Regions from separate parts of the Sporosarcina sp. QA0331 genome, predicted to be linked through region 1. Evidence: a T-box and tRNA genes for the amino acid it is inferred to sense, from the RefSeq annotation. Region 1 holds a T-box; the other regions hold tRNA genes.

Region 1 (3,233 bases):
GAGCGCATCTGTCGGATAATAACGTTTGAATTCTTCATTGTCCAGATCCGGCCAGCCCATCGTCGAAAACGGCCATAATGCAGACGAGAACCATGTGTCAAGAACATCTTCGTCTTGGTTCCAGTTTTCGAGATCTTCAGGCGCTTCGTGTCCAACGTACACTTCGCCTGTCTCTTTATGGTACCAAGCAGGAATGCGATGTCCCCACCAAAGCTGACGAGAAATACACCAGTCATGGATGTTTTCCATCCAGTTCAAATAGGTCTTTTCAAAGCGTTCCGGAACGAAGTTGACTTTTCCTTCGGATTGCTGAAGTTTGATTGCTTCTTCTGCTAGCGGCGCCATTTTAACGAACCATTGCGTTGACAAATATGGTTCGACGACAGCTCCACTACGTTCAGAATGCCCAACAGAATGCAAGTGATCTTCGATTTTGAATAAAACATCGAGATCCTGTAAATCTTTGACGATTGCTTTTCGGCATTCGAAGCGATCCATCCCTTCGTACTTGCCTGCAAGTTGGTTCATGCTGCCGTCTTCATTCATAACAAGAACGCGAGGCAAGTTATGGCGATTGCCGATTTCAAAGTCATTCGGGTCATGTGCCGGTGTAATTTTTACTGCACCGCTTCCAAATTCCATGTCGACATAATCATCTGCAACAATCGGAATTTCCCGTCCGACAATTGGCAATGTAACCGTTTTGCCGATTAAATGCTTATAACGATCGTCTTCCGGATGTACTGCTACCGCAGTATCGCCAAGCATTGTTTCAGGACGCGTCGTTGCAATTTCGATGCTTCCCGTTCCGTCAGCGAGTGGATAGCGCATATGATAGAATGCACCCTGAACATCCTTATGGATAACTTCGATATCTGATAGCGCAGTTTTCGTTGCCGGATCCCAGTTGATAATATACTCACCACGATAAATAAAGCCTTTTTCGTAAAGTTTTACGAAAACTTCGCGGACAGCTTTTGACAATCCTTCATCTAACGTGAAGCGTTCTCTTGAATAATCAAGTGCTAGACCTAATTTCGACCATTGCGCACGGATATGGCCAGCGTATTCATCTTTCCATTTCCATGTTTCCTCTAGGAATTTTTCACGTCCAAGATCGTAACGGGATTTTCCTTCTTCACGAAGTTTTTCTTCAACCTTTGCTTGTGTCGCGATACCCGCATGGTCCATTCCTGGAAGCCATAAAGCATCATAACCTTGCATCCGCTTCATACGGATAAGAATATCTTGCAACGTCGTATCCCAAGCATGCCCTAAATGGAGCTTTCCTGTAACATTCGGCGGTGGAATGACAATCGTGTACGGTTCTTTCCCGCTTTTAGGCTGTGCTTCGAAGTATTTCCCTTTCAGCCACCATTCGTAACGACCCGCTTCAATCGATTGCGGCTCATATTTCGTTGGCATTGACAAGTTTTCTGTTGACATATGAACTCCTCCTCTTTACTTGCACGTACTGCTTTTAAAAGTGAATACAAAAAAACTCCATTCGTCAAAAAGGACGAAGGAGTTATCCGTGGTACCACCTTTATTCACGCAAACTAAAAAAATGTTTGCGCCTCAATAATAAATAACGGTTTCAAACCGGCTTCCGCTACTCAAAATTCACGGAAACTGCTCCTGGGTGACTTTCTGTAAATTCATTTATAGGCCCTCTCACCGACGGCGCCCTCTCTTGGATAAATGAAACTTACGTACTTTCCCGATCAAAGCATCATTATATAGTTATGAGTATTATATTCGATTAGAGGAGATTTCGTCAAGTAAATATGAAAGGAAGGTAATTATGAGAAAGGGATATAATCCTTATTTATTGCCCCCGTGGCTACGGAAGACAAGGTTTTATTGCAAAGGTATCATCATCCCAATCGCTGTTTTTCAGCTCATTAGGGTTTTAATCGTCCCTACCACGGGTGATTTCCTCCTATTATGCACGCTTATAGGTTTAACTTTCCTCCTTTACAAAGATATCATTTGAGCGGAATCTTGTCGTCGTCCATTCATCCGGCAACGTTGCGATGTATGACAGCATATCATCATGGTCATTCCACGAGCTGCTGTCATGCATTGCAGTTGTCTGCAGAACTTGGACAGGCTCAGCTGCTGCCCGACTTTGTACAGCCTGCGCTGTTCGAGGTTCGGAAACTTGAACGACTTGTTCCTGCTCTTGCATCCCTGCTGCGACTTTTTCCTTTGGTGTTTCTTGAACTGCTACAGCTTCCGTCTTCTCTTCTACGGATTCTGCTTCTTTATTCGCTTCTGATAAAGATTTGTTGTTGGCAGTCTGCACATTGGAAGTTTCGTTGGAGGCAGTTTCATTACTTGTGTTTGCCGCTTGTTCATTACTTGCAGTTCCCTCGGTCGAATCCTCTCCATACGTACAGTTCACATTCCAAGCAACTGTGAAGGAACCTTGTCCGTCAAATGTTGTTTTGACATCAGTCGCTTCAATATGCAATGGATGTTCAACTTCTGGAGGCAAATCGATATATAAAGGCACCGCATATTCGAAATAGCCCGTTTCTCCCTCAAGCTCCACATCATCTACAAATACAGCGTCTGATGGAAGTGTCTCACCCCGCTCTCCTTCGGTGAAATCGACCTTGGCGGCGATATGATAAATTCCAGAAAGCCGGACCGCATCTTCAGATCGCTTTTCAGTAAATCCTGCTTTCACTTTAACTAAACGTGCATCCTTTGGCACTCCGACGTTTTCAGGAAAATAAAAGACTTCTTCCATATTCCATTGTAGCTTTTTCATTCCATTTCCCTCCCCGGTTTCATTCACTTGCCATTATATGCATCGAGAAGGATAGGTAGAATAAAAAACCACCCAAGTCGATCGACAACGGGTGGTGTGGGATTATCGCGCCAATTGGGCGAATACTTTATGGAATGCTTGGACGGTTTGTTCAATATGCGCTTCCGTGTGAGTTGCTGATAAGAACATGCCTTCAAATTGGGAAGGCGGCAGGAAAATGCCTTCTTCCGCCATAAGACGGAAGTATTCTGCAAACAGTTCCAAGTCGGATGTTTTCGCTTGGTCATAATTGTATACTTTTTCATTTGTGAAGAAAAAGCCGATCATAGAGCCAGCACGGTTCACAGTATGCGGGATATTGTATTTCGTCGCAGCTTCACGGAAGCCAGCCTCCAACTGATCACCAAGCTTTTTGAAATGGTCGTATGAAGCAGGAGTCAATTTTTTCAACGTC
Region 2 (3,233 bases), 1.1 Mb from region 1:
TCGAACCGGCGATCTCCTGCGTGACAGGCAGGCATGTTAACCGCTACACCACGGGACCATTTGGTTGCGGGGGCAGGATTTGAACCTGCGACCTTCGGGTTATGAGCCCGACGAGCTACCACTGCTCCACCCCGCGATAATGTGAGTTGTAAGAATTTCAAATCCTACGCATATTGTTTTGTTTTGGGACTTAGCTGTAATTTCCTTTTAGGAAATTACACAAATCTCATTCTGCGTGATGAAATTTGCTCCACCCCGCGATAATGTGAGTTGTAGGATTTATTATTCCTACATAATTAGTTTTCCAAGGAGCCACTATTGCACTTTTGAAATAAATGGCGGAGGAAGAGGGATTCGAACCCCCGCGGGCTTTAACACCCCTGTCGGTTTTCAAGACCGATCCCTTCAGCCAGGCTTGGGTATTCCTCCGTGATAACTATTCAAATAGTGGTGGACCTTGCAGGACTCGAACCTGCGACCGGACGGTTATGAGCCGTCTGCTCTAACCAACTGAGCTAAAGGTCCTTTAGGATGGCGGCAGAGGGGATCGAACCCCCGACCTTACGGGTATGAACCGTACGCTCTAGCCAGCTGAGCTACGCCGCCAGGAAAAGTATTAGTATAATGGTGGAGCCTAGCGGGATCGAACCGCTGACCTCCTGCGTGCAAGGCAGGCGCTCTCCCAGCTGAGCTAAGGCCCCATTATAAGAAGTGGTCGGGAAGACAGGATTCGAACCTGCGACCCCTTGGTCCCAAACCAAGTGCTCTACCAAGCTGAGCTACTTCCCGTTTTTCAAGAATGAATGGCGCGCCCGGAAGAATTCGAATCCACAACCTTCTGATCCGTAGTCAGATGCTCTATCCAATTGAGCTACGGGCGCAATATATAATTAATTTATGGTGCCGAGAACCGGAATCGAACCGGTACGGTAGTCACCTACCGCAGGATTTTAAGTCCTGTGCGTCTGCCAGTTCCGCCACCCCGGCAAATCATATGGAGCGGAAGACGGGATTCGAACCCGCGACCCCGACCTTGGCAAGGTCGTATTCTACCACTGAACTACTTCCGCATTGAAGTGCGGGTGAAGGGAGTCGAACCCCCACGCCTTACGGCACTAGATCCTAAGTCTAGCGTGTCTGCCAGTTCCACCACACCCGCATATTCATATCAAGACAGAGAGTCAAGAAATGGTGAGCCATGCAGGATTCGAACCTGCGACCCTCTGATTAAAAGTCAGATGCTCTACCGACTGAGCTAATGGCTCAAAAAGTGGTGCCGGCGAAAGGACTTGAACCCTCAACCTACTGATTACAAGTCAGTTGCTCTACCAATTGAGCTACACCGGCAAAATCATAAGTTTGTAATGTATGGTGGAGGATGACGGGTTCGAACCGCCGACCCCCTGCTTGTAAGGCAGGTGCTCTCCCAGCTGAGCTAATCCTCCATATTTAAAGTGTGATAAGCTGCGCATCTCTTTGTCAGCTTCATTCACTCACTCGGTCACGTACTGAAGTACGCTCCCTCTTTCCTTCAATCGCTTTCGCGACCTGCTTGCTTCTCCCACTTTAAACCGAGAGTCGCAATAAGTTTCTCATTACTGCATCAGCTTCATTCGATCAGTTATGTATGCTTGTACAATTCTTCTCGTCGTCAACTTGCATATGTAATGAATTGAATTGGTTAGCCCGGCGACGTCCTACTCTCACAGGGGGAAGCCCCCTACTACCATCGGCGCTGAAGAGCTTAACTTCCGTGTTCGGTATGGGAACGGGTGTGACCTCTTCGCCGTCGTCACCAGACTAGATTGTCTTTCAATCGACAATATTGATTATACCAATTCTGATGATAATTACAAGTCTTTTTTTAAAAAACTTTTTCGAACGACACTTATTCGTTCAAAACCGGATAAAACCAACATTGTTGCTGAACTCAAGTTCAACCGTACTTTTTTAACTGATAAGGTTAAGTCCTCGATCGATTAGTATCCGTCAGCTGCACGTGTCGCCACGCTTCCACCCCGGACCTATCCACCTCATCTTCTTTGAGGGATCTTACTTACAAATGTAATGGGAAATCTCATCTTGAGGGGGGCTTCATGCTTAGATGCTTTCAGCATTTATCCCGTCCACACATAGCTACCCAGCGATGCCTTTGGCAAGACAACTGGTACACCAGCGGTGTGTCCATCCCGGTCCTCTCGTACTAAGGACAGCTCCTCTCAAATTTCCTGCGCCCGCGACGGATAGGGACCGAACTGTCTCACGACGTTCTGAACCCAGCTCGCGTACCGCTTTAATGGGCGAACAGCCCAACCCTTGGGACCGACTACAGCCCCAGGATGCGATGAGCCGACATCGAGGTGCCAAACCTCCCCGTCGATGTGGACTCTTGGGGGAGATAAGCCTGTTATCCCCGGGGTAGCTTTTATCCGTTGAGCGATGGCCCTTCCATGCGGAACCACCGGATCACTAAGCCCGTCTTTCGACCCTGCTCGACTTGTAGGTCTCGCAGTCAAGCTCCCTTATGCCTTTGCACTCTACGAATGATGTCCAACCATTCTGAGGGAACCTTTGGGCGCCTCCGTTACACTTTAGGAGGCGACCGCCCCAGTCAAACTGCCCACCTGACACTGTCTCCTGCCCGGATCACGGGCAAGGGTTAGAAGTCCAATACAGCCAGGGTAGTATCCCACCATTGCCTCCTCCGAAGCTGGCGCTCCGGATTCCAAGGCTCCTACCTATCCTGTACAGGCTGCACCGGAATTCAATATCAGGCTACAGTAAAGCTCCACGGGGTCTTTCCGTCCTGTCGCGGGTAATGCGCATCTTCACGCATATTATAATTTCACCGAGTCTCTCGTTGAGACAGTGCCCAGATCGTTACGCCTTTCGTGCGGGTCGGAACTTACCCGACAAGGAATTTCGCTACCTTAGGACCGTTATAGTTACGGCCGCCGTTTACTGGGGCTTCAATTCGAAGCTTCGCTTGCGCTGACCTCTCCTCTTAACCTTCCAGCACCGGGCAGGCGTCAGCCCCTATACGTCACCTTACGGTTTTGCAGAGACCTGTGTTTTTGCTAAACAGTCGCCTGGGCCTATTCACTGCGGCTCTCTCGGGCTTTAACACCCTACCAGAGCACCCCTTCTCCCGAAGTTACGGGGTCATTTTGCCGAGTTCCTTAACGAGAGTTCTCTCGATCACCTTAGGATTCTCTCCTCGCCTACCTGTGTCG
Region 3 (3,233 bases), 1.4 Mb from region 1:
CCCCTATCCACGCGAATGTGGAAGGAGCGTTTTTTATTTGTACTGGATACCCAAGGCCGGACTTGAACCGGCACGCCTTGCGGCATCGCATTTTGAGTGCGACGTGTCTGCCATTCCACCACTTGGGCATAGTTGAGAATACCAAGAACATTTATTACAATAATGTAGAAAGAGAAAAGATGCAACCAGGGTTGCATCTTTTCGATGTGGATACCCGAGGCCGGACTTGAACCGGCACGCCTCGCGGCATCGCATTTTGAGTGCGACGTGTCTGCCATTCCACCACTCGGGCATAATAACAAATTACTTACAGCATACATGAAATATGGAGGCGGCAACCGGAATCGAACCGGTGGTAAGGGTGTTGCAGACCCGTGCCTTACCGCTTGGCTATGCCGCCGTAAGAAAGATGGAGCGGAAGACGGGATTCGAACCCGCGACCCCGACCTTGGCAAGGTCGTATTCTACCACTGAACTACTTCCGCAAAACTGGGGTAGCTGGATTCGAACCAACGAATGACGGAGTCAAAGTCCGTTGCCTTACCGCTTGGCTATACCCCAAAAACTAAATGGGGCGACTGAAGGGAATCGAACCCTCGAATGTCGGAACCACAATCCGATGCGTTAACCACTTCGCCACAATCGCCATAATAAAATGAGTTATAAATACGTAATACTACATGGATGGGGCGGACGAGGGGAATCGAACCCCCGAATGTCGGAACCACAATCCGATGCGTTAACCACTTCGCCACGACCGCCATAGTATTGGTTAAACAGAAATGGCAGGGGCAGTAGGAATCGAACCCACACCAAAGGTTTTGGAGACCTCTATTCTACCGTTAAACTATGCCCCTGTAAAATGGTGGTGGGGGACGGATTCGAACCGCCGAACCCGGAGGGAGCGGATTTACAGTCCGCCGCGTTTAGCCACTTCGCTACCCCACCAAGAAAAGCATATGCCGGCGATAGGAGTCGAACCCACGACCTACTGATTACAAGTCAGTTGCTCTACCAACTGAGCTACACCGGCATAATATTAAAATGGTGGCTCAGGACGGAATCGAACCGCCGACACAAGGATTTTCAGTCCTTTGCTCTACCGACTGAGCTACTGAGCCACATAAAAATGGCGGTCCCGACCGGGATCGAACCGGCGATCTCCTGCGTGACAGGCAGGCATGTTAACCGCTACACCACGGGACCTTTTGGTTGCGGGGGCAGGATTTGAACCTGCGACCTTCGGGTTATGAGCCCGACGAGCTACCACTGCTCCACCCCGCGATAATGTTAGTTGTAGGAATTTTAAAGCCTACGCATTCGGTTTTATTTTGGGACTTTGTTGTAATTTACTTTTAGTAAATTACACAAATCACATTCTGCGTTATGTGATTTGCTCCACCCCGCGATAATAATAATTCAATTTGCTTTGTTGCAATTTTCTTTAAGGTAATTATGGTGGAGGATGACGGGTTCGAACCGCCGACCCCCTGCTTGTAAGGCAGGTGCTCTCCCAGCTGAGCTAATCCTCCGGGTTTAAATTGTGATAAGCTGCGCATCTCTTTGTCAGCTTCTTTCACTCACTCAGTCGCGTACTTAAGTACGCTCCCTCTTTCCTTCAATCGCTTCCGCGACCTGCTTGCTTCTCCCACTTTAAACAGAAGTCGCATCTAAAGTGGAAAGGCTGTTAGTGAAATGGTGACCCCTACGGGATTCGAACCCGTGTTACCGCCGTGAAAGGGCGGTGTCTTAACCGCTTGACCAAGGGGCCATATGCATGTAATAAATCTGGCGGAGAGCAAGGGATTTGAACCCTTGATACGCGGTTAGCGTATACACGATTTCCAATCGTGCTCCTTCGGCCACTCGGACAGCTCTCCAATTGGCTCCGCAGGTAGGACTCGAACCTACGACCGATCGGTTAACAGCCGATTGCTCTACCACTGAGCTACTGCGGAATAATGTTAGCATGAGTTTTTCACTCATTAAGTCATTTGAAGAATGACAGCCCAGCGACGTCTTACTCTCACAGGGGGAAGCCCCCTACTACCATCAGCGCTGAAGAGCTTAACTTCCGTGTTCGGTATGGGAACGGGTGTGACCTCTTCGCCATCATCACTGGACTTTTTTCACAAGACAAGAATTATTATATCATATCTGGTGAATAATTCAAGCGTTTTTTTCAAAATAAATTATTTTGTTCGCTCAAAACCGGATAAAACCAACATTGTTGCTGAACTCAAGTTCAACCGTACTTTTTTAACCGATAAGGTTAAGTCCTCGATCGATTAGTATCCGTCAGCTGCACGTGTCGCCACGCTTCCACCCCGGACCTATCCACCTCATCTTCTTTGAGGGATCTTACTTACAAATGTAATGGGAAATCTCATCTTGAGGGGGGCTTCATGCTTAGATGCTTTCAGCATTTATCCCGTCCACACATAGCTACCCAGCGATGCCTTTGGCAAGACAACTGGTACACCAGCGGTGTGTCCATCCCGGTCCTCTCGTACTAAGGACAGCTCCTCTCAAATTTCCTGCGCCCGCGACGGATAGGGACCGAACTGTCTCACGACGTTCTGAACCCAGCTCGCGTACCGCTTTAATGGGCGAACAGCCCAACCCTTGGGACCGACTACAGCCCCAGGATGCGATGAGCCGACATCGAGGTGCCAAACCTCCCCGTCGATGTGGACTCTTGGGGGAGATAAGCCTGTTATCCCCGGGGTAGCTTTTATCCGTTGAGCGATGGCCCTTCCATGCGGAACCACCGGATCACTAAGCCCGTCTTTCGACCCTGCTCGACTTGTAGGTCTCGCAGTCAAGCTCCCTTATGCCTTTGCACTCTACGAATGATGTCCAACCATTCTGAGGGAACCTTTGGGCGCCTCCGTTACACTTTAGGAGGCGACCGCCCCAGTCAAACTGCCCACCTGACACTGTCTCCTGCCCGGATCACGGGCAAGGGTTAGAAGTCCAATACAGCCAGGGTAGTATCCCACCATTGCCTCCTCCGAAGCTGGCGCTCCGGATTCCAAGGCTCCTACCTATCCTGTACAGGCTGCACCGGAATTCAATATCAGGCTACAGTAAAGCTCCACGGGGTCTTTCCGTCCTGTCGCGGGTAATGCGCATCTTCACGCATATTATAATTTCACCGAGTCTCTCGTTGAGACAGTGCCCAGATCGTTACGCCTTTCGTGCGGGTCGGAACTTACCCGACAAGGAATTTC

The links. The T-box of region 1 lies ahead of AC0L13_RS07105 (valine--tRNA ligase). A T-box ahead of a tRNA ligase gene usually reads a tRNA of that ligase, here a tRNA-Val.
Region 2: it encodes a tRNA-Val, which carries the amino acid that the T-box ahead of AC0L13_RS07105 (valine--tRNA ligase) is inferred to sense. The anticodon was not compared.
Region 3: it encodes a tRNA-Val, which carries the amino acid that the T-box ahead of AC0L13_RS07105 (valine--tRNA ligase) is inferred to sense. The anticodon was not compared.

Annotation. Positions count from the first base shown of each region.
Region 1 covers NZ_CM147850.1:1,469,480-1,472,712, reverse strand. The annotation lists gene AC0L13_RS07105 (valine--tRNA ligase) at 1-1,446, opposite strand, end outside; T-box leader at 1,513-1,737, opposite strand; gene AC0L13_RS07100 (hypothetical protein) at 1,964-2,779, opposite strand; gene hemL (glutamate-1-semialdehyde 2,1-aminomutase) at 2,882-3,233, opposite strand, start outside.
Region 2 covers NZ_CM147850.1:2,581,057-2,584,289, forward strand. The annotation lists tRNA gene AC0L13_RS13005 (tRNA-Asp) at 1-58, opposite strand, end outside; tRNA gene AC0L13_RS13010 (tRNA-Met) at 62-136, opposite strand; tRNA gene AC0L13_RS13015 (tRNA-Ser) at 337-429, opposite strand; tRNA gene AC0L13_RS13020 (tRNA-Ile) at 449-525, opposite strand; tRNA gene AC0L13_RS13025 (tRNA-Met) at 533-606, opposite strand; tRNA gene AC0L13_RS13030 (tRNA-Ala) at 626-701, opposite strand; tRNA gene AC0L13_RS13035 (tRNA-Pro) at 713-789, opposite strand; tRNA gene AC0L13_RS13040 (tRNA-Arg) at 805-881, opposite strand; tRNA gene AC0L13_RS13045 (tRNA-Leu) at 899-987, opposite strand; tRNA gene AC0L13_RS13050 (tRNA-Gly) at 996-1,070, opposite strand; tRNA gene AC0L13_RS13055 (tRNA-Leu) at 1,078-1,159, opposite strand; tRNA gene AC0L13_RS13060 (tRNA-Lys) at 1,190-1,265, opposite strand; tRNA gene AC0L13_RS13065 (tRNA-Thr) at 1,272-1,347, opposite strand; tRNA gene AC0L13_RS13070 (tRNA-Val) at 1,370-1,445, opposite strand; rRNA gene rrf (5S ribosomal RNA) at 1,685-1,800, opposite strand; rRNA gene AC0L13_RS13080 (23S ribosomal RNA) at 1,960-3,233, opposite strand, start outside.
Region 3 covers NZ_CM147850.1:2,890,909-2,894,141, forward strand. The annotation lists tRNA gene AC0L13_RS14685 (tRNA-Leu) at 48-128, opposite strand; tRNA gene AC0L13_RS14690 (tRNA-Leu) at 212-292, opposite strand; tRNA gene AC0L13_RS14695 (tRNA-Cys) at 327-400, opposite strand; tRNA gene AC0L13_RS14700 (tRNA-Gly) at 411-485, opposite strand; tRNA gene AC0L13_RS14705 (tRNA-Gln) at 490-561, opposite strand; tRNA gene AC0L13_RS14710 (tRNA-His) at 571-646, opposite strand; tRNA gene AC0L13_RS14715 (tRNA-His) at 686-761, opposite strand; tRNA gene AC0L13_RS14720 (tRNA-Trp) at 784-857, opposite strand; tRNA gene AC0L13_RS14725 (tRNA-Tyr) at 864-948, opposite strand; tRNA gene AC0L13_RS14730 (tRNA-Thr) at 961-1,033, opposite strand; tRNA gene AC0L13_RS14735 (tRNA-Phe) at 1,046-1,121, opposite strand; tRNA gene AC0L13_RS14740 (tRNA-Asp) at 1,131-1,206, opposite strand; tRNA gene AC0L13_RS14745 (tRNA-Met) at 1,210-1,284, opposite strand; tRNA gene AC0L13_RS14750 (tRNA-Val) at 1,457-1,532, opposite strand; tRNA gene AC0L13_RS14755 (tRNA-Glu) at 1,697-1,771, opposite strand; tRNA gene AC0L13_RS14760 (tRNA-Ser) at 1,790-1,880, opposite strand; tRNA gene AC0L13_RS14765 (tRNA-Asn) at 1,884-1,958, opposite strand; rRNA gene rrf (5S ribosomal RNA) at 2,008-2,123, opposite strand; rRNA gene AC0L13_RS14775 (23S ribosomal RNA) at 2,269-3,233, opposite strand, start outside.